Regions from separate parts of the Aerococcus mictus genome, predicted to be linked through region 1. Evidence: predicted binding sites of a transcription regulator. Region 1 holds the regulator's gene; each other region holds the start of a gene.

Region 1 (7,679 bases):
ACGCCGTTGGGCCCCACCACTGCGATAGCTTGTTGCTTTCTAATATCCAGCTCAATCGGGTAGGAGAGTAAGTGATCATCGTAACCAATGCCTAGCTGGTCGGCGGTAAGGACCACATTGCCACTAGACTTGTCCGTGAGGAATTGAATATGGGGACTTTTTTCGTCTTGCTTAGGCTTTTCGATTTTGGGCATCTTTTCGAGTTGCTTACGTCGACTCTGGGCCATCTTAGTGGTCGAGGCTCTAACAAGGTTACGGGCCACATAGTCTTCTAACTTAGCGATTTTCTTTTGTTGTTTATCATAGGCCTTTTGCCAGCTTTCGAGGCGGACGGCTTTTTCTTTGAGGTAGAAGGAATAATTGCCCTTATAATATTCCATACTGTGGTTGGTCATTTCATAGGTTTCATTGGTGACATGGTCTAAGAAATAACGGTCGTGGCTGACAATTAATAAGGCTCCTGGATAAGAAGGCAGGTAGTCTTCTAGCCAGGTCAGGGTTTCAATGTCTAAGTGGTTGGTGGGTTCGTCGAGGATGAGAATATCGCGCTTTTCGAGGAGGACCTTGGCCAGGGCTAGCCGGGTCCGTTGACCACCAGATAATTGATTGATGGGTTTGTCGTAATCTGATTCGGGAAATTGAAAGCCGTGGAGGACCATGCGAATTTCGGAATCATAACCGTAAGCATTGCTTTGGTTGACTTCTTCTTGTAATTGGTCATAGCGTTTGAGGGCCTCTTGGTAGCTTGCTTCATCCTGGGCATCGGCCAAGTCTTGAGCGGCTTGCTCGGCATGGTGGATGAGGGCAATAGATTCTTTAAAAACCGACCGCATTTCTTCATAAATCGTCCGTTGACTGTTTTCAATGGCGGCATGTTGGTCCATGTAGGCAATGGTCTTACCCTTAGCCCGGGTGACTTGCCCTTGGTCAGGTTCTTCAATGCCTGCTAAGATTTTGAGTAGGGTGGATTTGCCGGTGCCGTTTCGCCCGACTAAGGCAGTACGACTATTATCTTGGATGGTCATTTGGACATCTTGGAAAAGAATATCGGAGCCAAAACGTCGCATGAGTTTTGATCCTTGTAATACAATCATTGGATCCTTTCCTCCTAAATCGTTTATTATTGTCTTCACTAGTGTATCATATTTTATCGACAGATATTTTTTGACTTTGTGAACTTTCCCTTAGAAAGGGGCGGGATTATTCACAAAGTTTTAAAATTAATGAAAATTAGCAGAAAAGATTTATGTGATTTTTCACAAAGTTCTTTCCATTTTATGATTTAGGTGATAAAATGTATTTGATATCTTGTGAAAAGGAGTGGAAACATGAAGGAAATTCCACGTGCAACGGCTAGGCGGTTACCGCTTTATTACCGTTACTTGCATAATTTTAAGAATATGGGTAAGACACGGATTTCTTCCAGCGAACTCAGTGAGGCGATCAAAGTGGACAGCGCCACTATTCGCCGGGATTTCTCACATTTTGGTGCCCTAGGGAAGCGTGGTTATGGCTATGATGTTGAAGCTCTATTGGACTTCTTTAGTCGCCAACTCTACCAAGACCGCCTCACCACAGTGGCTTTAATCGGGGTCGGTAATTTAGGGAACGCCTTATTAAATTATAACTTTAAACGGACCAATAATATCCGGATTGGGGCGGCCTTTGATATTAATCCTGAGATTGTAGGAACCGTCCATAGTGGGGTACCGGTTTACCCTATGAGTGAATTAAAGGAACGGATTCAAGAAATGGAAATTCTGATTGCTATTATGACCGTTCCGGAAAAAGTCGCTCAAGATACCGTGAGTGAATTAGGTGAAGCCGGTATTCAAGGCATCTTGAACTTTACGCCGGTGGTTTTAGATGTTCCTGAAGATATTCATGTCCAAAACGTCGATTTAGCCAATGAGTTGCAAACCCTGATTTACTATATCGGTAATCGAAATGGCAACAATAAAAAGAAAAATTAGTAGAACTAGCAAAAGTTAGCTAGAAACTGGTCAGACGATCAGGTCTAACTTATGTCAGTCGCTTAGTAAAGCCCTCTTAATGGAGGGCTTTTTCTTGTCATCAGTTTTTATAGAAAATTTTGCTTCTCTTTTAAATGCTATTGATGAGCATTCGTTCTGCTTTTGAATTTTGGTCGTTGAAAAGCCATGGCATCGGCTCGAGCCGAGGTCTCTCGCTTAGCGAACTTCAAACGTTTAGTACGGCTAATGCCTACTAAACGTAATTCACATCGCTTGCTTATTCATGGCTAACTACCTCATTCAAAGCGCCACTACTGCTCAACGCTATTTATCAAATAAATGCTATCAAAACATTACTCATCAATAGTAAAAATGAAAGTGCAAAGAGTTTAATCTATCTCAATTTCCTAATTTCAAAGATATATATACTTTTTAAATGATATTTTATATTTTTAAAGTGATAACAAGAAAAAAGGTCAAAAAAAGTCAACGAATTACTTGATTTATATCTGGAAATGTTTTACTATAAATATTGTAAGTTAGCAGTCGGAGATGATGAGTGCTAACAAATCATTAAAAGTGTTATTAATTAGTATGTGAAATTTGGAGGGATATTTTAAATGTTAAAGCCGTTAAATGAACGTGTGATTATTCAAGTCCAAGAAGAGGAAGAAAAAACTGCTTCTGGTATCGTTTTACCATCTGCTGCTAAAGAAAAACCTCAAGTAGGTCAAGTGGTAGCTGTTGCTGATGCTACTGATGATTACACCCCTCAAGTTAAAGTGGGCGACCAAGTTATTTTTGAAAAATACGCAGTAAGCGAAATCCGCTATGAAGGGGAAGATTACCTCATCATTAAAGAAAAAGATTTAACTGCTGTAGTTGAATAATCATTGACTGAACTTCGACAATCAACATAAAAAACATTGAATTCTCGATCATGCTTAGATTTAGAATAGGAGATAGATAGAATGGCCAAAGATATTAAATATTCAAGTGATGCAAGACAATCTTTAGTAGAAGGTATTGATAAATTAGCCAATACCGTGAAAGTGACCTTAGGGCCTAAGGGACGTAACGTTGTCCTAGAACGTAGCTATGGGTCCCCATTAATCACCAATGACGGGGTGACCATTGCTAAAGACGTTGAATTAGAAGATCACTTTGAAAACATGGGAGCTAAATTAGTTTCTGAAGTCGCTTCTAAGACTAATGATGTTGCTGGTGACGGGACAACTACCGCTACTATCCTAACCCAAGCCCTCGTCCATGAAGGTTTCAAAAATGTGACAGCAGGGGCAAATCCTGTGGGCATTCGTCGTGGGATGGATCAAGCTATCCGCAAGGCAGTAGAAGCTTTGAAAGAAATTTCTGTTCCAGTGAATGCTAAAGAATCCATTGCTAACGTTGCGGCAATTTCTTCCGGCGACCAAGAAGTAGGCCAATTAATTGCTGACGCTATGGAAAAAGTAGGCCAAGATGGTGTCATTACCATTGAAGAATCACAATCCATGGACACTGCCTTAGACGTTGTTGAAGGGATGCAATTTGACCGCGGTTACTTATCCCAATACTTTGTAACCGACAACGATAAGATGGAAGCTGTTCTCGATGATCCTTACATCCTGCTCACTGATAAGAAGATTTCTAATATCCAAGATATCCTTCCATTATTAGAACAAATCGTACAACAAGGTAAATCCTTATTATTAGTGGCTGACGATGTTGAAGGTGAAGCACTTCCTACTTTAGTCTTGAACAAAATTCGTGGAACCTTCAATGTTGTTGCTGTGAAAGCGCCTGGCTTTGGTGACCGTCGTAAAGAACAATTAGAAGACTTAGCTGTTCTTACCGGTGGTACAGTCATTACTGAAGACTTAGGTCTTGAATTGAAAGACACCAGCATTGATCAATTAGGTCAAGCTGCCCGTGTAACCATTACTAAAGACGATACCACCATTGTTGAAGGTAAGGGTAACAAGGAACAATTGGAACAACGTGTGGCTCATATCAGAAAACAAATTGAAGAAACTACTTCTGACTATGACCGTGAAAAATTACAAGAACGTCTTGCTAAATTAGCTGGTGGGGTTGCCGTTGTTCGCGTAGGTGCAGCCACCGAATCTGAACAAAAAGAACGTAAATTACGTATCGAAGACGCTTTAAACGCTACTCGTGCTGCGGTTGAAGAAGGTATCGTAGCTGGTGGTGGTACTGCTTTCATGAATATCCAAGACAAGGTGAAAGAAGTCGTTGACTCCTTAGAAGGTGACGAACAAACTGGTGCAGACATCGTGGTTCGTGCCCTCGAAACCCCACTACGTCAAATCGCTGAAAATGCTGGTCTAGAAGGTTCTGTCATTGTAGAACACATTCACGATAAAGACCAAGGTGTTGGTTACAACGCTGCTAGCGGTGAATGGGTAGACATGATTTCTGATGGTGTGGTTGACCCAACCAAGGTGTCACGTTCTGCTTTACAAAATGCAGGCTCAGTAGCTGGTTTGATTTTAACTACTGAAGCAGTTGTTGCTGACCATCCAGAAGAAAATGCAGGAAATGATGCAGCTGCAGGAGCAGGCGCACCAGGGATGTATTAATCCGAAAACTGAATAGGATAAAGATTGAAAAGCGCTTGGGAATTTCCCAAGCGCTTTTTCACAAAAAAAAGTAAGCTCAGATTAAGGAAATTTTCCTCAGTCAGAGCTTACTTTTTCTCTTTATCGTTTTTACCAAATATTATCTAAGATTAAGGTTTGGGTCCGGTCAGGTCCTACTGACACTGTGGCAATGGGGGCCCCTACGATTTCACTGATGCGACGGACATAAGCTTTAGCATTTTCAGGAAGTTGGTCAAAGTCTTGACAGCTAGTTATGTCTTCTTCCCAGCCAGGTAAACTTTCATAGATGGGTTGACATTGAGCTAGGTAGCGCAAGTTAGCGGGGTAAGATTTGGATACTTGGCCATTAGGGGTTTGATAGCCTACACAGACCTTGATTTCATCCAGGCCAGTTAAGACGTCTAAACAGTTCAAGGAAAGTTTGGTTAAACCAGAAACCCGGCGAGCATGGGCCGTCACCACCCCGTCGAACCAACCTACCCGGCGCGGACGACCTGTAGTGGTACCATATTCATGGCCAACTTCACGGATGCGGTCCCCAATAGCATCATGCAATTCGGTTGGGAAGGGACCGTCACCTACTCGAGAGGTATAGGCCTTCATCACTCCGATAACCGTATTGATTTTGCTTGGTCCAATCCCACAACCGACTGTAGCACCACCGGCAATGGGGTTAGAGGAAGTCACGAAGGGATAGGTCCCATGATCAATATCCAGTAAGACCCCTTGGGCCCCCTCAAAAAGAATGTTTTCCCCTTGGTCATAGGCATCATTCATCAATAAGGAAGTATCCGTGACATATTTTTTCAGATTTTGGCCATATGCTAGATATTCCTGGTAGATGGTGTCGTAGTCTAATGGTTCTTCGTCATATACCTTGGTTAAGAGTTCGTTTTTGATTTGAATTTGTACAGATAACTTTTCCGCGAAAGTTTCGGGGTCAATGAGGTCAGCCATCCGGATACCATTACGGGCAATTTTATCCATATAGGCGGGACCTATCCCTTTTTGGGTAGTACCGATCTTATTGTCGCCTTTACGTTCTTCATCCAAGCGGTCGATCAGTTGATGGTAGGGCAAGATCACTTGAGCCCGTTCAGAAATGCGGAGGTTTTCACAAGAGATTCCTGCTTGGCGCAAATAGGCCAATTCTTCAAGTAAAGATTTAGGGTTAACAACCACGCCATTTCCGATCACACTCAGTTTATCTTCTGAAAAAATTCCTGAGGGAACGAGGTGGAGCTTAAAAGTTTGCTGGTTGAATTGGATCGTGTGGCCAGCATTATCTCCGCCTTGGTAACGGGCAATAATATCGGCTTGGCTACTGAGGTAATCGGTGATTTTCCCTTTTCCTTCGTCGCCCCATTGAGTACCTACAACAACAACTGATGGCATATGCGTTCTCCTTTATCTATTCGATCTTAATAATGTCTTCATCATGTTAGCTTGTGGCATAACACCCAAAATATTATACCGCAATTTTTTTTGAAGAAAACCTTTTTTTAGGCTCTGACCTTTTTAATAATAAAAAAAGTCCTTGCTTGCCCTAAAAAAATAGCATACATTTATAAAGTAAGAGTGCGACAGTCACAACGAAGGACGAAATCATTGGAGAAAACTGTCATAAGCTCAGCTAAAAGGATGTGAGGACGCCGTTAGAGACTTGAATCACTGGAGGAAAATACCATAAGCACAGCACGCCTGTGCGTTGGAGTTTTCTGAAGTGACTTCAAGGCTGGCGTACGAACTCAGCTAGCCTGAGCGTTGGCAGTTTTTGAAATGGACGTTCGTCCTGTGACTGGAGCAGGTTTGGTAAGGATGTGAGAACGCCGTCAGAGACATGAATTGCTGGAGGAAAATACCATAAGCACAGGAAACTGTGCGTTGGATTTTCTGAAGCAACTTCAAGTCTGGCGTCCGAACTCAACTAAACAGAGTGCGACAAGCGCATCAGAAGGCAAGAAGCACAAGGCAGAGAGAACTGCCAGAAAAGGAGTCAAATTAGATGATTAATCGCTATACCCGTCCAGAAATGGGACAATTGTGGTCGGATGAGAACAAGTACCAATCGTGGTTGGAAGTGGAAATTTTAGCTGTTGAAGCTTGGGCCGAATTAGGAGAAATCCCCCAAGAGGATGCCCAAGCGATTCGTCAGCGTGCCAAGTTCGATGTCAACCGTATTTTAGCGATTGAAGCTGAAACCAAGCATGATGTGGTGGCTTTTACCCGCTGTGTTTCAGAGTCATTGGGTGATGAGAAGAAATGGGTCCATTATGGTCTGACTTCTACCGATGTGGTGGATACGGCTTATGGCTACCAATTAAAGCAAGTGAATGACCTCCTCCGCCAAGACTTAGACGATTTCTTAGCGATTCTTAAAAAGCAAGCCCTCAAATATAAAAACACCCTCTGCATGGGGCGGACGCACGGGGTTCATGCGGAGCCGACAACTTTTGGCTTAAAAGTGGCCCGTTGGTATAGTGAATTTAAGCGTCATCGTGAACGTTTTGAACATGCAGCTAAGGGAGTCGAAGCGGGAAAAATTTCTGGTGCAGTGGGGACTTTTGCTAATGTTCCCACCCAGGTGGAGGCCTATGTTTGTGAACATTTAGGAATTCGTGCCCAAGAGATTTCGACCCAAGTCCTCCCGCGTGATTTACATGCAGAATATATTTCAGTCTTAGCCCTAATTGCTACCGGAGTGGAAAATATGGCGACCGAAATCCGCCACTTACAAAAGTCCGAGGTAAGGGAAGTGGAAGAATACTTTGCTGCGGGTCAAAAGGGCTCTAGCGCCATGCCCCATAAGCGTAACCCGATCGGTAGTGAGAATGTTACTGGGCTGGCCCGGGTCATTCGCGGTCATGTAGTGACTGCTATGGAAGATGTCAGTCTCTGGCATGAACGAGATATTTCTCATTCCTCAGCTGAGCGGATTATTTTACCCGATACCACCATCTTAGTGGACTATATCCTCCATCGTTTCGGTAATATCCTAGCCAATCTAACCGTATTTCCAGAAAATATGAAGCGCAATATGCAGGCTACCCATAATTTGATTTTCTCCCAAAGGGTGCTGTTAAAA
Region 2 (7,679 bases), 280 kb from region 1:
ATTGCCATTGCACCTACAACCATTTACTAACTACCTCCTTAAGATTCCATTAATAATAATTCAGGATCGCTAAGCAGACGACCGACTTCATTCAAGGCTTTTTGTCCTGTTGCGCCGTCAACGATACGGTGGTCGAATGTTAATGAAAGTTTCAATACTCGACCAACTGCTAATTCACCATTGTCGTCAACTACAGGTTGTTGCACAATTGCACCAAAGCCTAAAATGGCAACTTCTGGGTAGTTAAGAATTGGGGTGAAGTATTCCCCGCCAACTGAACCGATGTTAGAAATTGAAACAGTACCGTCTGACATGTCAGCAGCCTTCAATTTACCTTCATGGGCCTTGGCAGCTTTATCATTAATTTCATCAGCAATATCAAACATGGATTTGCGGTCTGCATTATGAACTACAGGAACGTATAATCCTTGGTCAGTATCAGTAGCAATACCAATGTTGTAATATTTCTTCAATAAGAATTCTTGGGCGTCATCATCCACAGAAGCGTTAAGCATTGGGTATTTCTTAACTGCAGCAATTAAAGCTTTCACTGCATATGGTAAGAAGGTTAACTTCGTATCACGTTCAGCAGCAATGCCCTTGAATTTCTTACGGTGATCCCATAGTTTGGATACTTCGACATCCTTGAACAAGGTCACTTGAGGAGCAGTGTATTTAGAGGTTTCCATGGATTTAGCGATAGCTTTACGCATTGGAGTCATCTTCACGTGTTCTACATCGCCGTCTTCATGGCTTTCCTTCTTAGGCGCAGCTTTCTTAGCAGGTTCTTCGCTGGCTTTAGCACTTGTTGCTTCAGCAGCTGGAGCACTTGCAGCTTGTCCATCAAAGTTATCAATATCTTCTTTGAGGACACGGCCATTCTTACCAGTACCTGCAACTTGAGAGATGTCAACGCCTTTTTCACGGGCATATTGACGCACGGAAGGCATTGCTAATACGCGTTTGTTTGGATCAGCGGTTTGTGGAACGCCACCGTTGCCATTAGCTGCACCGGTTGCTCCTTCATTGCCTTCATCAGCTTTTTCAAGTTGAGCTGGCGAAGCTGGAGTTGAAGATGGTGCTGAGCCTTCGCTGTTATGTTCTGGTGAGTCGATTTCAGCAAGAACATCACCCACATTGGCTACTTCACCGGCAGGCACAATGATGTTCTTAATGGTACCAGCAACTGGAGCGTAAACTTCTTCAACGGATTTGTCATTTTGAATTTCAACAACCGCAGTATCTTCAGTGACTTCGTCGCCTTCACTGACTAACCATTCAGCGATTTCACCTTCGGCCATTCCTTCACCAACATCTGGTAGGCGGAATTGATAATATCCGGTACTTGCGTTAGCTGAAGGAGCTGAGGTTTCTTCACTAGCTGGAGCTTCAGAAGCTGTATTATCACTTTCTGGTAAACCTTCCCCTGAGAAGTCAATCAAAGGTTCCCCAACGATAGCTACGTCACCTTCTTCAACGTATAATTTTTCAATTTTACCGCTTACAGGTGAAGCGATTTCTTCAACAGATTTATCATTTTGGATTTCAACAAGAACATCTTCTTCTTGGACGGAGTCTCCGACAGCAACGTGCCAGCTAACAACTTCGCCTTCGCTCATGCCTTCACCGACGTCTGGCATATTAAAAGTATATGTCATCTTTTTTCATCATCCCTTCTTAGCTTAAGTGATTCAATAGGATTACTTATTTCTAGAAATTAACTGTGTTCTTAACTGCTTCTTTGATGTCATCAGCATTTGGCAACCAGTCATTTTCTGCTAAACCAAATGGGTAAACTGTATCAGGAGCTGATACGAATTCAATTGGTGATTCTAGAGAAAGAATGAAACGTTGAGAAATTTCAGCGATCACATTGTTACCTGCACCAGCTTCACGTTGAGCTTCTTGTACCATGACAACACGGCCGGTTTTTTCAACAGATTTACCAATGGTTTCATAGTCAACTGGTGAAATCGTCCGTAAGTCAATGACTTCAACAGAAATATTTTCTTTTTCTAATTCTTCCGCAGCCTTAAGTGCTTCACGTACCATGTAACCGTAAGCGATCACAGTAACGTCAGAGCCTTCACGAGCCACATTGGCTACACCTAGAGGAATGGTATATTCTTCTTCAGGAACCTCTTCACGGAATGAACGGTATAACTTCATGTGTTCAAGGAATAAGACTGGGTCGTTGTCACGAATTGCTGAAGCAAGTAAACCTTTAGCTTCATAAGGACTTGATGGGACAACCACTTTCATCCCTGGGGTTTGGACAAAGAGACCTTCTACTGAGTCCGCGTGCATTTCAGGTGTGTGAACCCCACCACCAAATGGTGAACGAACGGTAATTGGGAAGTTACGGGTTGCTCCATAACGGAAGCGGTAACGTGACATTTGTCCAGCTAGGGAGTCCATCACTTCAAATACGAAAGCGAAGAATTGGATTTCCATGATAGGACGGAAACCTTGGAGACAAAGTCCGATTGCCATACCACCAATACCTGATTCAGATAGAGGCGTATCACTTACACGGTCTTCACCATATTTATCATATAAACCTTTAGAAGCACGGAACACACCACCGTTTTTACCTACGTCTTCACCGAAAAGTAAAATTTTATCGTCACGAGCCATTTCTTGGTCTAACGTTGCAGTGATGGCTTCTACCATTGTTTTTCCAGTTCTCTTGGCCATCCTTATTCACTCTCCTTCGCTTCATATTTTTCAATTTGTTCTTTAATGTTTTGTCCTGGTTCTTCAAACATGTTCTTCAAGAAGTCAGAAACTTTTTGCTTAGGTGCAGCTTCAGCCTTCTTGATGGCTGCTTGAACTTCTTCTTTAACGCTTTCGACATAGTCGCTTTCAGTTTGTTCGTCCCAGAGACCTTTTTCTTCTAGGTATGCACGGAAACGAATCAATGGTTCACGACTGGTCCAGCTTTGGATATCTTCATCGGTACGATAAATCTTAGGATCGTCACCGGAAGTGGAGTGAGCGCCGAGACGGTTGGTAATGGTTTCAATTAAGACTGGTCCGTTGCCTGCTGCAGCCCATTCACGTGCTTGTTTAGCTACCGCATAAACTGCTAAGGCATCGTTACCATCCACTTGAACACCTGGCATACCAGCTGCAACAGCTTTTTGTGCTAAGGATTTAGCCGCTGATTGTTTTTGACGTGGGGTGGAAATCGCAAAACCATTGTTTTGAATGAAGAAAACAATTGGTGCTTTATAGCGACCAGCATAGTTCCAAGCTTCATATGAGTCCCCTTGACTTGAACCACCGTCACCAGTGTAGGTGTAAGTGACATTCTTAGAACCATTTAATTTTTGACCAACAGCATTACCCATACCTTGGATAAGTTGGGCCCCAATAATAATTTGTGGAGGCATTGCATGGAAGTCTTCTGGATAATCATTTCCTTCAACGTGTCCACGAGACCAATGGAAAGCCTTATCTACTGGTAATCCCTTAGCCACTAATTGTGGAATATCACGGTAACCTGGGAATAGCCAGTCATCTTGTTCAAAGGCATAAGAGCTAGCCATTTGGGAAGCTTCTTGTCCATAAGTTGGCGCATAGAAACCTAAACGTCCTTGGCGAGCAAGTGCCATTGAGCGTTCGTGTAAGGTTCTTGAAAAGACCATCCGTTTCATTATTTCTACAAGTTGGTCGTCAGTTAAGTCTGGCATAATGTCAGGGTTAACGACTTTCCCTTCCTCGTCTAGTATACGAACCATTTGGAACTGTTCGTCAATACCAGCAAGTTGTGCTTGATAATCTACTGGTTGTTTTGCCATCTGTACACATTCCTTTCTGTAAAGAAAATATTTTGCCATGCCTTGGCATTGGCTTATTCACCCTTCACTTCACTAATTTATCATGGAAAGGAAGCGAATTCAAACAATAGAGGTCCAAATCCTAACTTTCTATATTAGAACAGTTGCTTTATTTGTGTAAACGTTAACATGCGCGCTGTAATTGATTTTCTAAAAGTCTGGCTAAAGTACTTATATAAAGCCATTTTTAAAAATAATACAGGTATTTGCAACTGTTATAATACTGTTACAATTCAATTAGGAAAGCGCTTGCCTTGTGAAATTTTTATTAATTACGGGATACATTTATTGTTCTGATTCGATGATTTATGGCCTTAAAAAACAGCGAGATCCTTTTGACTTATTTGCTGTAATTTGAGAAAATGAATTAAAATATAAGATAGTTAATGGAGGATAAGCTGTATGTACTTAATGGATGACATAACCCGTGATGGCAATCCAGTTTTACACCGTGAAGCAGACACCATCACTTTTCCCTTAAATGAAGCGCAAAAACAAGCCGCTCACGATATGATGGAATACCTGTATAATAGTCAAGATGAAGAAAAGGGCCCTGAACTTGGTCTCCGCGCTGGTGTTGGTCTCGCTGCCCCTCAAGTGGGTATTGGTGAAAAGATGATCGCCCTTTTGGTTCCTAATATCGAAGATCCTGATTCCGATGAAGAGATTATTTTAGAAGGGGTTATGGTCAATCCAAAGATCATTAGTCATTCCGTAGAAAAAGTTTGCCTCAGAGAAGGCGAAGGCTGCCTCTCAGTTGATGACGATGTGTCCGGTTATGTGCCCCGCTACGCTCGCATCACTATCACTTACGATGACCTGGAAGGCAATCACTTTAAGAAACGTTTCAAGGGCTATCCTGCCATCGTCTTGCAACACGAAATCGACCACCTTGACGGTCACCTCTACTACGAAAGAATTAATAAAACCGATCCATATTCCTTGGGCGAACACACCTATCTATTAGGTGACGAGTTTTAATCCTTGACCAAGAAAAAAGGACCTAGCTAGCAGCCACTTCCCTGGCTTGGAGCTAAGTCCTTTTTCTTATGCATTCAATTCTTGGGCAATTTGGGCAAAGATGCCTCCAGCAATCATCATTTTATCCGCTTGCGGCAGGGATTTCGCTCCCTTTTGACTAATGATGGTAACGGCATTATCTTCACTAGAGAAACCGATGGCTTGTTGACTCACGTCATTAGCCACAATCATATCGATCCCCTTGGCGGCTAATTTCTTCTTCGCATAGTCAAGCACATGGTTGGTTTCCGCTGCAAAGCCAACTAGGAAGGTGCCATCCTGGGAAAGGCTCTTGAGAATATCAGGATTTTCTACCAGGCTAATTTGTAAGTGATCCTGGTCATTTTCTTTATTCTTCTTGATCTTCTCGGTGCTAGGCGTCTCGACCCGGTAGTCAGAAACAGCCGCTGCCATGATAATGATATCACTGGCCTCGTTCAATTCATGCATGACTTGGTAGAGTTGGCGAGCATCTTTCACTTGACGGGTTTTAATAGCAGGTAAATGGGGCAAGCCTTGGGCCGTTGGGGTCATCACTAAGGTCACCTCAGCCCCTAAGAGAGCCGCCACATGAGCCAAGGCCAGGCCCATCTTCCCTGAAGAATGGTTACCAATAAAGCGGACGGGGTCGATGGCTTCTTGAGTGCCCCCTGCGGATACCGCAATCTGCTTCCCTTTAAAGGAGCTATTCTTAAGGACATTCTTTGCTTGATCGGCAAAGGCCTTCTCCACAGCGACCAAAGCCTTGACTGCTTGCAAGACCCCAATGGGTTCAGGCATCCGCCCTTTGCCTTCATAACCTTCTGCCAAAAAGCCAGAGGCCGGTTCGATAACAATATCTCCCCTCTCTCTCAGGCTGGCGACATTATTAACCGTCGCAGGATTTTCCCACATCTTATTATTCATGGCTGGAACAAAAATCCGTGGGCAATCCATGGCTAATAAGGTAGCAGTGGCTTCATTACCCCCTAAGCCCAAGCTCGCCTTGGCTAGGGTGTTAGCGGTAGCTGGGAGGACAACCACCAGGTCAGCCCAGTCAGCTAAATGAATGTGACCGATACTGTCTGGATAAGCCCCCTGTTCAGTTAAGACGGGGTACTTGGTTAAGACCTCGAAGGTAAAGGAGCGGACAAATTGTTCAGCTGCCTCAGTCATCACTACCCTAACTTCAGCGCCTGACTTGATCAAGAGGCGCACAAAGTCTGGCGCCTTGTAAGCAGCAATTCCACCAGTCACGATCACAACGATTTGTTTGTTTTCTAACACCTTAATCTCCTATCCTTTGGCAATCTCTCTTACCACTGTTTCCATTTTCTCCACTTCAATCACCCGTTCAGGCCGGCTGTCAGCTTCAAGGATGGCTTGGATTGCTTGGGGATAGTCCAAGCCATTGGCCGCTTGCACTGCCTCTAAGAGTTCTAAGTCACTTAAATGACTGTCGCCCTTAGCGATTGATTCCAAAACGGCAGCGGGGAATTTAAAAGGACTAGCTGTCGACACCACAATACTTTCACCTGCTAACTGGTCCTTCACCTTGCCTAGGCAAGCGGAAGCCACGGCCGTATGGGGATCCATGAGGTAATGGTCTTCTTGATAAACGCGCTTAATTTCAGTTCTGGTTTCAGCTTCATCACTATAGGCTCCAATAAAGCTATCAAAGGCCGCTTGCACTTCTTGACCTAATTGGTAGTGACCTTCGTCCTGTAATGCAGCCATCAAGTCTTTAACCGCTTGACTATCCTGGCCCACGGCGTAATACAAGAGCCGTTCCAGATTACTGGAGACCAAAATATCCATCGATGGAGAGATCGTCAACTTAAAGGGGCGACGGCGGTCATAAGTTCCGCTAGTGAAGAAGTCATAAAGGACGGTATTATCGTTAGAGGCACAGACTAAGCGGTCAATCGGTAGGCCCATTTGCTTAGCATAGTAGCCAGCCAATATATTTCCAAAATTCCCGGTTGGCACCGTAAAGTTGACCAAGTCTCCTGCTTGAATAGCGCCCTGTTTCAATAATTGCCCATAGGCATAGAAATAGTAAACCACTTGAGGGAACAAGCGACCGATATTCATGGAATTAGCAGAAGAAAATTGGCTATGGTTGGCTTGAAGTTCCGCTGCTAAGTCCTTATCATTGAAAAGCTCCTTGACCTTACTTTGAGCGTCATCAAAGTTTCCTTTGACCCCAAAGACATAGGTGTTGTCTCCTTTTTGAGTCAGCATTTGTTTTTCCTGAATGCTGGAAACCCCGCCCTTAGGATAGAAGACAATGATCTTAGTCCCAGTCACGTCTTCAAAACCAGCCATGGCGGCCTTACCCGTGTCCCCTGAAGTCGCGGTTAAAATGATAATTTCCTCATCGCGACCCAAGACTTTTTGGGCAGCCTTCATTAAATGAGGCAGTAAGGATAAGGCCATATCCTTAAAGGCAATCGTTGGCCCATGGAAAAGCTCCAAAAGATAGTGGTCTGATACGCCTACAACTGGCGCAATACGGTCATCATCAAATTTTTCATCATAGGCGGCTTGGATACAGGATTGTAAAATGTCCTTAGGGAAATCATCAAAATAGAGGCTTAAAATTTGAAAGGCTAGTTCCTGGTAGGACAACTTGCTCATCGTCTCCCAATCTCCTTCGTAATGAGGAATCGATTCAGGAACATAAAGTCCCCCATCAGGCGCTAAACCTTGCAAAATCGCCTCCGTTGCCCGAACAGAAAGCTGATTATTTCTCGTACTGGTGTATAACATGGATAACCTCCTAGGTAAGCAGATATTATTGCCGTTATTTTACCATACTTAAGCCTTGAGTTGGTC
Region 3 (7,679 bases), 170 kb from region 1:
ACCAAAGGCCGTCACATGGGCTTCATCTGGCAAAAGAACCGTGTGAATTAATAAAATTCTGATAATAAAAGAAAAAGTCTGGGACAAATGTCTCAGACTCTTTTCAAAATACGAACTATCTAATCAAAACGTGTTCCAAAAGTCAGCCCTGACGTCCACTTCACGAACTATGTGCGATAGGCTTGCACCTATCTTCCATAGTTTGTTCCAGTTGCTATAGCTGTTCGAAGCGAAGAGCGAGTTACAGATATAGTATGCGTAGCTCTTCAGGGCTCTTTTGACTTTTGTCACACTCTCTTTTCTATCTATACAAGAGGCATTTCTTACTTATTCTTAATTGGCTCTGGAGCCTTACCATAACCTTGGTAAGCTGCCCGCATCATGGCCATCATATCAGGAACTAATGGCAGACGAGGGTTTAATGGGGTACATTGGTCTTCATAAGCATCATAAGCCAGTTGTTCTAAGGCCTTTTCCCATTCTTTCTTGTCAAGACCTTGGGCTTGGTAGCTCATTGGGAGACCGACTTTTTCACCGAGTTCATAGCAGGCTTGGGCCAGGGAAGCAACGGCTTCATCGACCGTATTGGCCTTTAAGCCTAGCATACGGGCAATGTCTTGGTAACGTTCGCCAGCCTTGTAGTAGTTGTATTTTGGCCAGGTAGAAAGTTTGCCTGGTTTTTCCCCGTTGTAGCGGATCACATAAGGCAGGAGGATCGCGTTGTTTTCTCCGTGAACGGTATGGAAGACCCCTCCGATCTTATGGGACATGGAGTGAACAATTCCCAGGAAGGCGTTACCGAAGGCCATCCCCGCCATGGTTGCCGCATTATGCATCTTCTCTCTAGCTAGCGGGTCAAAGTCTTTGACTGATTTTTCCAAGTAGTCAAAGACAATCTTAATGACTTGGAGGGAGAGTCCATCGGTATAGTCTGAGGCAAAGATCGATACATAAGCTTCAATAGCGTGGGTTAAGACGTCCATCCCGGTAGCGGCAGTCACCCGACTTGGTACCTTTTCGACAAAGCTGGAATCCACGATAGCCACCTTAGGTAAGAGGGCGTAGTCAGCAAGCGGGTACTTCTTATTGTTCTTCTTATCTGAAATGACCGCAAAAGGCGTTACTTCGGAACCTGTCCCTGAGGTGGTTGGGATAGCCACTAATTGGGCTTTTTCACCGAGGGCTGGGAAACGGAAGGCCCGTTTTCTAATGTCCATGAATTTTTGAACCAGGTCACGGAAGTCAACGTCAGGACGTTCATAGAAGAGCCACATGATCTTAGCGGAGTCCATAACCGATCCCCCACCAATGGCAATAATGGTATCAGGTTGGAAGGCACGAATGGCGTCAGCACCCGCTTGAACCGTGGAAATATCTGGATCCGGTTCAATGTTATCAAAGACATCATAGACCACCTTATTTTGCCGTTGTTGGAGTTGGTCAATGACTTTTTGGACAAAGCCGAGTTTGGCGATGCCTTTATCAGAAATAATCGATACCCGTTCCACATGGTCTAATTCTTGTAAGTATTTAATGGAATTCTTTTCGAAGTAAACCCGAGGGACTTTAAACCATTGCATGTTATTTTGCCGCTCCCCTACTCGTTTAATATTAATCAAATCCAAAGGTCCCACGTTACCAGCTACAGAGTTATGTCCATAAGACCCACAGCCTAGGGTTAAGGAAGGAATAAAGTAGTTATAAACATCCCCAATTCCCCCAAAGGTTGACGGTGCATTGACAATGACCCGGGCCACTTTCACCCGTTTGGCGTATTCGATTTCTAAGTCGTGGTTATTGGTATGAATGGCGGCGGAGTGACCTAGGCCATTAAATTCCACCATAGCTTCGGCCTTAGCCATCCCATCTTCAGTCGTCTCAGCCTTTAAGATGGCTAGGACAGGGGATAATTTTTCTCGGGTAAGAGGTTGGGCAGGACCCACTTCAGGAACTTCTGCTGCTAGGATGACGGTTTCTTCAGGGACTTCAAAGCCGGCTTCTTTAGCAATCCAAACCGCTGATTTTCCGACAATATCGGCATTGAGTTTGGCTTGGTCAACCGCCTCACTATTGGCTTTAGCTCCAAAGCAGAATTCTTCTAAGAGGGCTTTTTCCTTTTGGTTGACAAAGTAAACATGGTAGGACTTCATTTCTTTAATGAAGGCGGGGTAGATTTCTTTGTCAACAATGGCAGCTTGTTCTGAAGCACAAACCATCCCATTATCGAAGGCCTTACTCATGACAATATCATTCACGGCTTGCTTGAGGTTGGCCGTTTTTTCAACATAGGCAGGCACATTCCCTGGTCCCACACCCAAAGCAGGTTTCCCACAAGAATAAGCAGCCTTAACCATAGCAGATCCCCCAGTGGCTAAAATGGTAGCGACATCAGGGTGGTTCATCAGTAAATTGGTGGCTTCCATGGACGCATGTTTTGAATCGATCCATTGGATACAGTTTTCAGGTGCCCCTGCCGCAATCGCTGCATCACGCACCACTTTGGCCGCATGGATAGAAGATTCCAGCGCTTGAGGGTGGAAGGAGAAGACAATTGGATTACGGGTCTTCAAGGAAATCAAGGACTTAAAGATTGCTGTCGATGTTGGGTTGGTAGTAGGGACAATCCCACAAATTACCCCGACCGGTTCAGCAATATAGGTCAATCCCTTGGCCTCATCACGATCAATAATACCTACTGTTTTCAAGTGGCGCATGTGGTTGGTCACATGTTCACAGGCAAATAAGTTCTTGGTTGCCTTATCTTCAAACACACCCCGTCCCGTGTCTTCAACGGCATGTTTGGCTAAGACCCCATGTTGGTCTAAGGCAGCAATCGATGCCTTGGTGACAATATGGTCGATTTGTTCTTGGTCTAAGGCCATAAAATCCTCTAAGGCCTGTTTAGCCTTAGCCACTGTCTCATCGATAAATTGTGGAATATCTACTTTTTGTTCTTTTCCTTTAGCCATTGTTCTTCCTAACCTTTCCTTTGATTTTTAATGACTTTCATCTTTATGGCTATTATGTTAAGTTATTCACAAATAAAAAGCAAGTGATTTTTTGTTTTTCTTTTTAGCTATAACCGCTTACAATTACTGAAACATTAGTAATTTAACCTTGTAATCGCTTACAACTTTTGAAATAATATTTTTATATTTTAATTAAAAAGAGAAAATATGTGTTTATTTTCACAAACTTAAAAAATATGCTCTTGACTAAAAACAGTTCCCCACTTTTCCAAAATATAGAAAAAAGGCCATGACAAGTTATCATGACCCTTATCGGTGTACAGATACTCTTCCCCTAGCAAGTCTAGCCTCGTGGAAGGGTTGAAAGACTAGAAATTATTTGCTAGGGGAAGTTAAGGCAATTAATCGTCATTGGGGTAATAAGTCAAGAGGCCAAAGCCATGGTTCAAGGGGCCACTCCCCTGACCTAGATCTAATTGATCTTTAAGGGCCAGGCTGAGATAGGTCTTAGCCCGGGCAATGGCAGTAACTAAGTCATCCCCCTTGGCTAGGTTGCTGGCAATGGCACTGGATAGGGTACAGCCAGTACCATGGGTATTGGGGTTATCAACCCGCTCGCCCTTAAACCAGTGGACCTCGCCCTCAGGGGTAACCAGGACATCATTAGCATCATTAACCCGGTGGCCACCCTTACAGAGGACAGCGACTTGGTAGGTCTGACTAATTTTCTTAGCGGCGGCTTCCATATCGGCTGCCGAATGGATGTCTTGTCCCGCTAAAACCTGGCTTTCAGGAATATTGGGAGTAATTAAGCAAGCGAGAGGAAAGACCTGGTCAGACAAGACCTGTACCGCTTGGTCTTGGATCAAGTTGGATCCGCTCGTTGCGACCATGACCGGGTCTACTACGACATGTTTAGCCTGATAGTTTTTAAGGGCTTTGGCAATTTCCTTCACTAAATCTACTTGGGAGACCATGCCAATCTTGACGCTAGCCGGAGGAATATCCTCAAAAACAGCCTGAAGTTGACTAGCCAAGGCCTCAGGACTGAGGTCATAGACCCCGGTCACACCCCTAGTATTTTGGGCGGTCACTGAAGTAATGGCACTCATGCCAAAGACTCCATTGGCCTGCATGGTCTTGAGGTCTGCTTGAATACCAGCTCCCCCACTAGAGTCTGAGCCGGCAATAGTGAGGACGGCTTGGAGTTTAAAGAGCTTTTCAGCCGCTTTACGGATTTCTTGAGTCGCTTGGTAGGGGTCTTCCGCCTTAAATAAAGCAGAAATCAGAGCCACCCCGGCCAGCCCCTGGTCCCGTAAATTGGCCATATTATCTAAGTTAATCCCACCAATGCCTACAATGGGAATATTCACCCCTTGGGCAATAGCTCTCAGGGTAGTCAGACTGGTGGCTTGGGCATTGGCCTTAGACTGGGTCGGATAGAGGGCGCCAACTCCCAAGTAGTCTGCACCAGCCGCCTGGGCATTTAGAGCGGCATTCAAACTCTTAGCCGAAGCCCCGATAATTTTTTCCGGGCCGAGTAGTTCTCTAGCCTGGTCAACTGGCAGGTCATCTTCTCCAACATGGAGGCCGTCAGCATCTACCGCCAGGGCCAGTTCATAGTCATCATCGATAATAAAGGGGACACCTGCTTCTTGGCAGAGGGCTTTGATTGTTTTAGTTAGACCCAGCTTCTCCTCTTGGTCTTTAAAGGGATGGTCCTTCAAACGTAGCTGTAAAATCGTCGCCCCTCCTGCTAAGACCTCTTTGACTTGCTGGATTAATTCGTCATGGTCAAAACGATCGGGCGTAATGGCATAGACCAATAAATCATTTTTATTGAATGTCATACTTGGCTCTCCTTTCTAATTCTTTGGCCTCTAATAAGAAAACCTGGTCAATCACCCGGTTGGAATAAGTGGCATTGCCCTCATAAGGCTGGAGGACTTGGGCAGCAATTTCTCCCGCCACCCCATAGCTAATCACGGCTGCTGTAGCTAGGTAAAAAGGATCCTCATCCGGATTACCGGCTAAAAAGCTAGCTAGGACGCCGCTTAACTGGCAACCTGACCCCGTATAGGAAGCCATCCAGGGGTGGCCATTTTCAATGACTGCCAGCCGCTTGCCGTCTGTCACTAAGTCAATCGGACCCGACATGGCTAGGATAATTCTTTTTTCTTGGGCATAAGCTTTAAAGTCCGGAGCAAAATCAGCCAGGTTGGCTAAGGTTACCTCGTCTCCAGGACCCAGGTCGACCCCAGATCCTTGGCTTTTTTCAAAAAGGAGACTTCGAATTTCCGAAGCATTCCCCTTCACCGCTGTCACTAACCCCTGGTCAATCAGATCTTGACAGAGCTTTAATTTAGACGGCATCGCTGAAACCCCCACTGGGTCTAAGACCACGGGATGGTGATCATTTTTCGCTGTGGTGGCGAGGTCCAACAATTCCTGATTAGGTCTGGGACTAGCGGCATTCAATAGCAAAAGGTCAGCTGTCTTGACTACATCCTGACTATTAGGTAAGTTATCGGTCATCACGGGACGCCCGCCACTGGCCAAAATCACATTGGCCACATCATGTATGGTGACATAATTATTTAAGACTTGGATCAGCGGGGCTTTCTCCTTGACCTGCTGACTATATTTCGCAAAGGGAAGGCTTATTTTTTTAGACATTGACTCATCTCTCTTATTCTGTTTAGATTACACATTTTATCTGCAGGTCTTTTACTTCTAGACAGAAAAAAGCCCTGCAAAGTATACTCCACTCGTGTACTTTGCAGGACTTCTTATCGTAAGGCTTTAGCAAAAGCTTGATTGTACCTTATAACGATATTTGAATTCTCACATCCCTACGCAAGTCTTAACTTTCTCAGGTTCAAAGAGTCCAGGTTTCCACCTATCTCAGCAAAAGCACCTCTTGTGAGTACTTTCTAACTATAACAGAAACCGCTTACCTATTCAAGACGAAGCACTTAGAGCCCTTTTTGAAAGCTGAGATAAATAAAAAACTCCAGCCCAGTATGGTGACCCCAATAAGTTGGACTTTATATATAGTGAGTTGGCCTTTGGCCAGCTCTTTTTTGTTGCTTACAGTTCTTGCTTATTTCTTGCCGACACATTTACTCAGAAATTTAAACTTGTCAAGAGGAAGAGCGTAGCGGCTCTTGATAAGTTTAAAGTTTATGTGTAATCATTAAGCGGCGAAAGAAGCGTGATGAAGACGAAATTCTATAGGACTCCTAAAATCTAATTTTTCTTTGATTCTTTCACCATTGTAATAGATTATAAAATCTTCAATCGCTTGTGCTAATTCTTCAAAGGAATGATAAGTCCGACCATAGTAGACTTCTTGTTTTAGTAGACTAAAGAAATTCTCCATTGGCGAATTATCTAAGCAATTTCCTTTACGAGACATACTTTGAAAAATTCGGTGATCCTTCAAGAGCCGGGTGTAACTTTTCATTTGATAGGCCCAGCCCTGATCAGAATGAAAGGTTCTTCTGTATGGACATAATTTACTTGCTTCAATGGCAGCTTGTAGCCCCTCCAACATGCTTTGTCCATTAGGCTGATGTGTTATCTTAAAAGAAATAATTTCTCGATTAAATAGATCCATGTAAGGATCTAAATAGAGTTTTCCAGTTTGATAATTCCCAGAATCATCGGCATAGTAGTATTTAAATTCTGTTGTGTCTGTTGTTATTTTTTGATAAGGAATGGTCGAATCAAACCGCCGGTTGATACGATTTGGCGCTATCTCTCCAATCGTTCCTTTGTAGGAATTATATTTTCTTGTCTTTCTAGTATAGCTAGTGACCTGTATCCCCATAATTTTCATTAGGCGTTGAACTTTGTTTTTACTGACCTTATAACCACGGGAAAGCAGTTCAGCTCGCATTCTTCGATAACCATAATCCTTATGGGTTTCTCTGATGTCTTTCATTTCCTCTTTTAAATCGGCATCCTTATCAATTTCCTCATCTTTATTTTTCCAATAAAAGTAGGTCGATTTAGGAAACTTTAAAACGCTAAGAATATCTTTTAAAGCATATTTTTCATCATGGAGACGTGTGATTTCGGTCACTATTTCTTCTTTTCTCGCTTGACTCTTTGAGCCACACGTCTCCTCAATCCTTTTAAAAATTTGTTCTCAATTTCTAAATCCGTAATCCGTTGTTCAAGTTCCTTTATTTTTGCTTCACTTAACTGATTGGTTTCGCTGCTATCCTTTATTTGATTGATTTGTGATTTCTTTTTAGACACTTTAGGTGGCCTTCCTTTCCTCGCGGAAAGGCCATCAAGTCCTCTTTCATGATAAGCTCTTCGCCAATTAGCGATTAGACTTGGATTATTCATGTTTAATGAATTGGCCAATTCGCGATAACTCATTTCCGTACTTTCATACAATTCTATCGCATTTAATTTGAATTCAACAGTATAAACCTGTTGAGTCCGCCTTTTCTTTAAACCATCTACACCAAATTCATAATAGTTATTAACCCACCTTCGTAAAATAGAAGGATCTATTCCTGCTTTATTAGCTAAGGTTCGATAACTTCCTTTTTTCGCAATATAGTCTCCTACTAAATTCAGTTTAAATTCTAATGAATATTTAGACATAAAAATAACCCCCAAAAGTTGAATTCTTAGTCCAACTTTTGGGGGTCACTACACAGTGAGCCGGAGTTAATTGAGGAGTCTGAAACA

The links. Region 1 encodes Rex, which represses fermentation and respiration genes when NADH is low (regulators of the CRP and FNR family bind a similar motif). Its sites were predicted from a motif close to TTGTGAANTANTTCACAA; they were not measured.
Region 2: the regulator Rex is predicted to act here: its motif matches at 3,956-3,973, upstream of pdhA (pyruvate dehydrogenase (acetyl-transferring) E1 component subunit alpha).
Region 3: the regulator Rex is predicted to act here: its motif matches at 3,024-3,041, upstream of adhE (bifunctional acetaldehyde-CoA/alcohol dehydrogenase).

Annotation. Positions count from the first base shown of each region.
Region 1 is NZ_CP132985.1:241,289-248,967, forward strand. It holds gene DBT49_RS01130 (ABC-F family ATP-binding cassette domain-containing protein) at 1-1,094, opposite strand, end outside; gene DBT49_RS01135 (redox-sensing transcriptional repressor Rex) at 1,329-1,973, shown strand; gene DBT49_RS01140 (co-chaperone GroES) at 2,594-2,863, shown strand; gene groL (chaperonin GroEL) at 2,945-4,573, shown strand; gene DBT49_RS01150 (adenylosuccinate synthase) at 4,703-5,989, opposite strand; gene purB (adenylosuccinate lyase) at 6,600-7,679, shown strand, end outside.
Region 2 is NZ_CP132985.1:525,873-533,551, reverse strand. It holds gene lpdA (dihydrolipoyl dehydrogenase) at 1-23, opposite strand, end outside; gene DBT49_RS02555 (2-oxo acid dehydrogenase subunit E2) at 39-1,658, opposite strand; gene DBT49_RS02550 (alpha-ketoacid dehydrogenase subunit beta) at 1,711-2,697, opposite strand; gene pdhA (pyruvate dehydrogenase (acetyl-transferring) E1 component subunit alpha) at 2,700-3,803, opposite strand; gene def (peptide deformylase) at 4,245-4,823, shown strand; gene coaBC (bifunctional phosphopantothenoylcysteine decarboxylase/phosphopantothenate--cysteine ligase CoaBC) at 4,890-6,128, opposite strand; gene thrC (threonine synthase) at 6,138-7,613, opposite strand.
Region 3 is NZ_CP132985.1:69,445-77,123, reverse strand. It holds gene pgeF (peptidoglycan editing factor PgeF) at 1-51, shown strand, start outside; gene adhE (bifunctional acetaldehyde-CoA/alcohol dehydrogenase) at 324-2,969, opposite strand; gene thiD (bifunctional hydroxymethylpyrimidine kinase/phosphomethylpyrimidine kinase) at 3,371-4,819, opposite strand; gene DBT49_RS00355 (hydroxyethylthiazole kinase) at 4,806-5,645, opposite strand; TPP riboswitch at 5,802-5,900, opposite strand; one part of gene DBT49_RS00350 (IS3 family transposase) at 6,166-7,082, opposite strand; one part of gene DBT49_RS00350 (IS3 family transposase) at 7,082-7,592, opposite strand.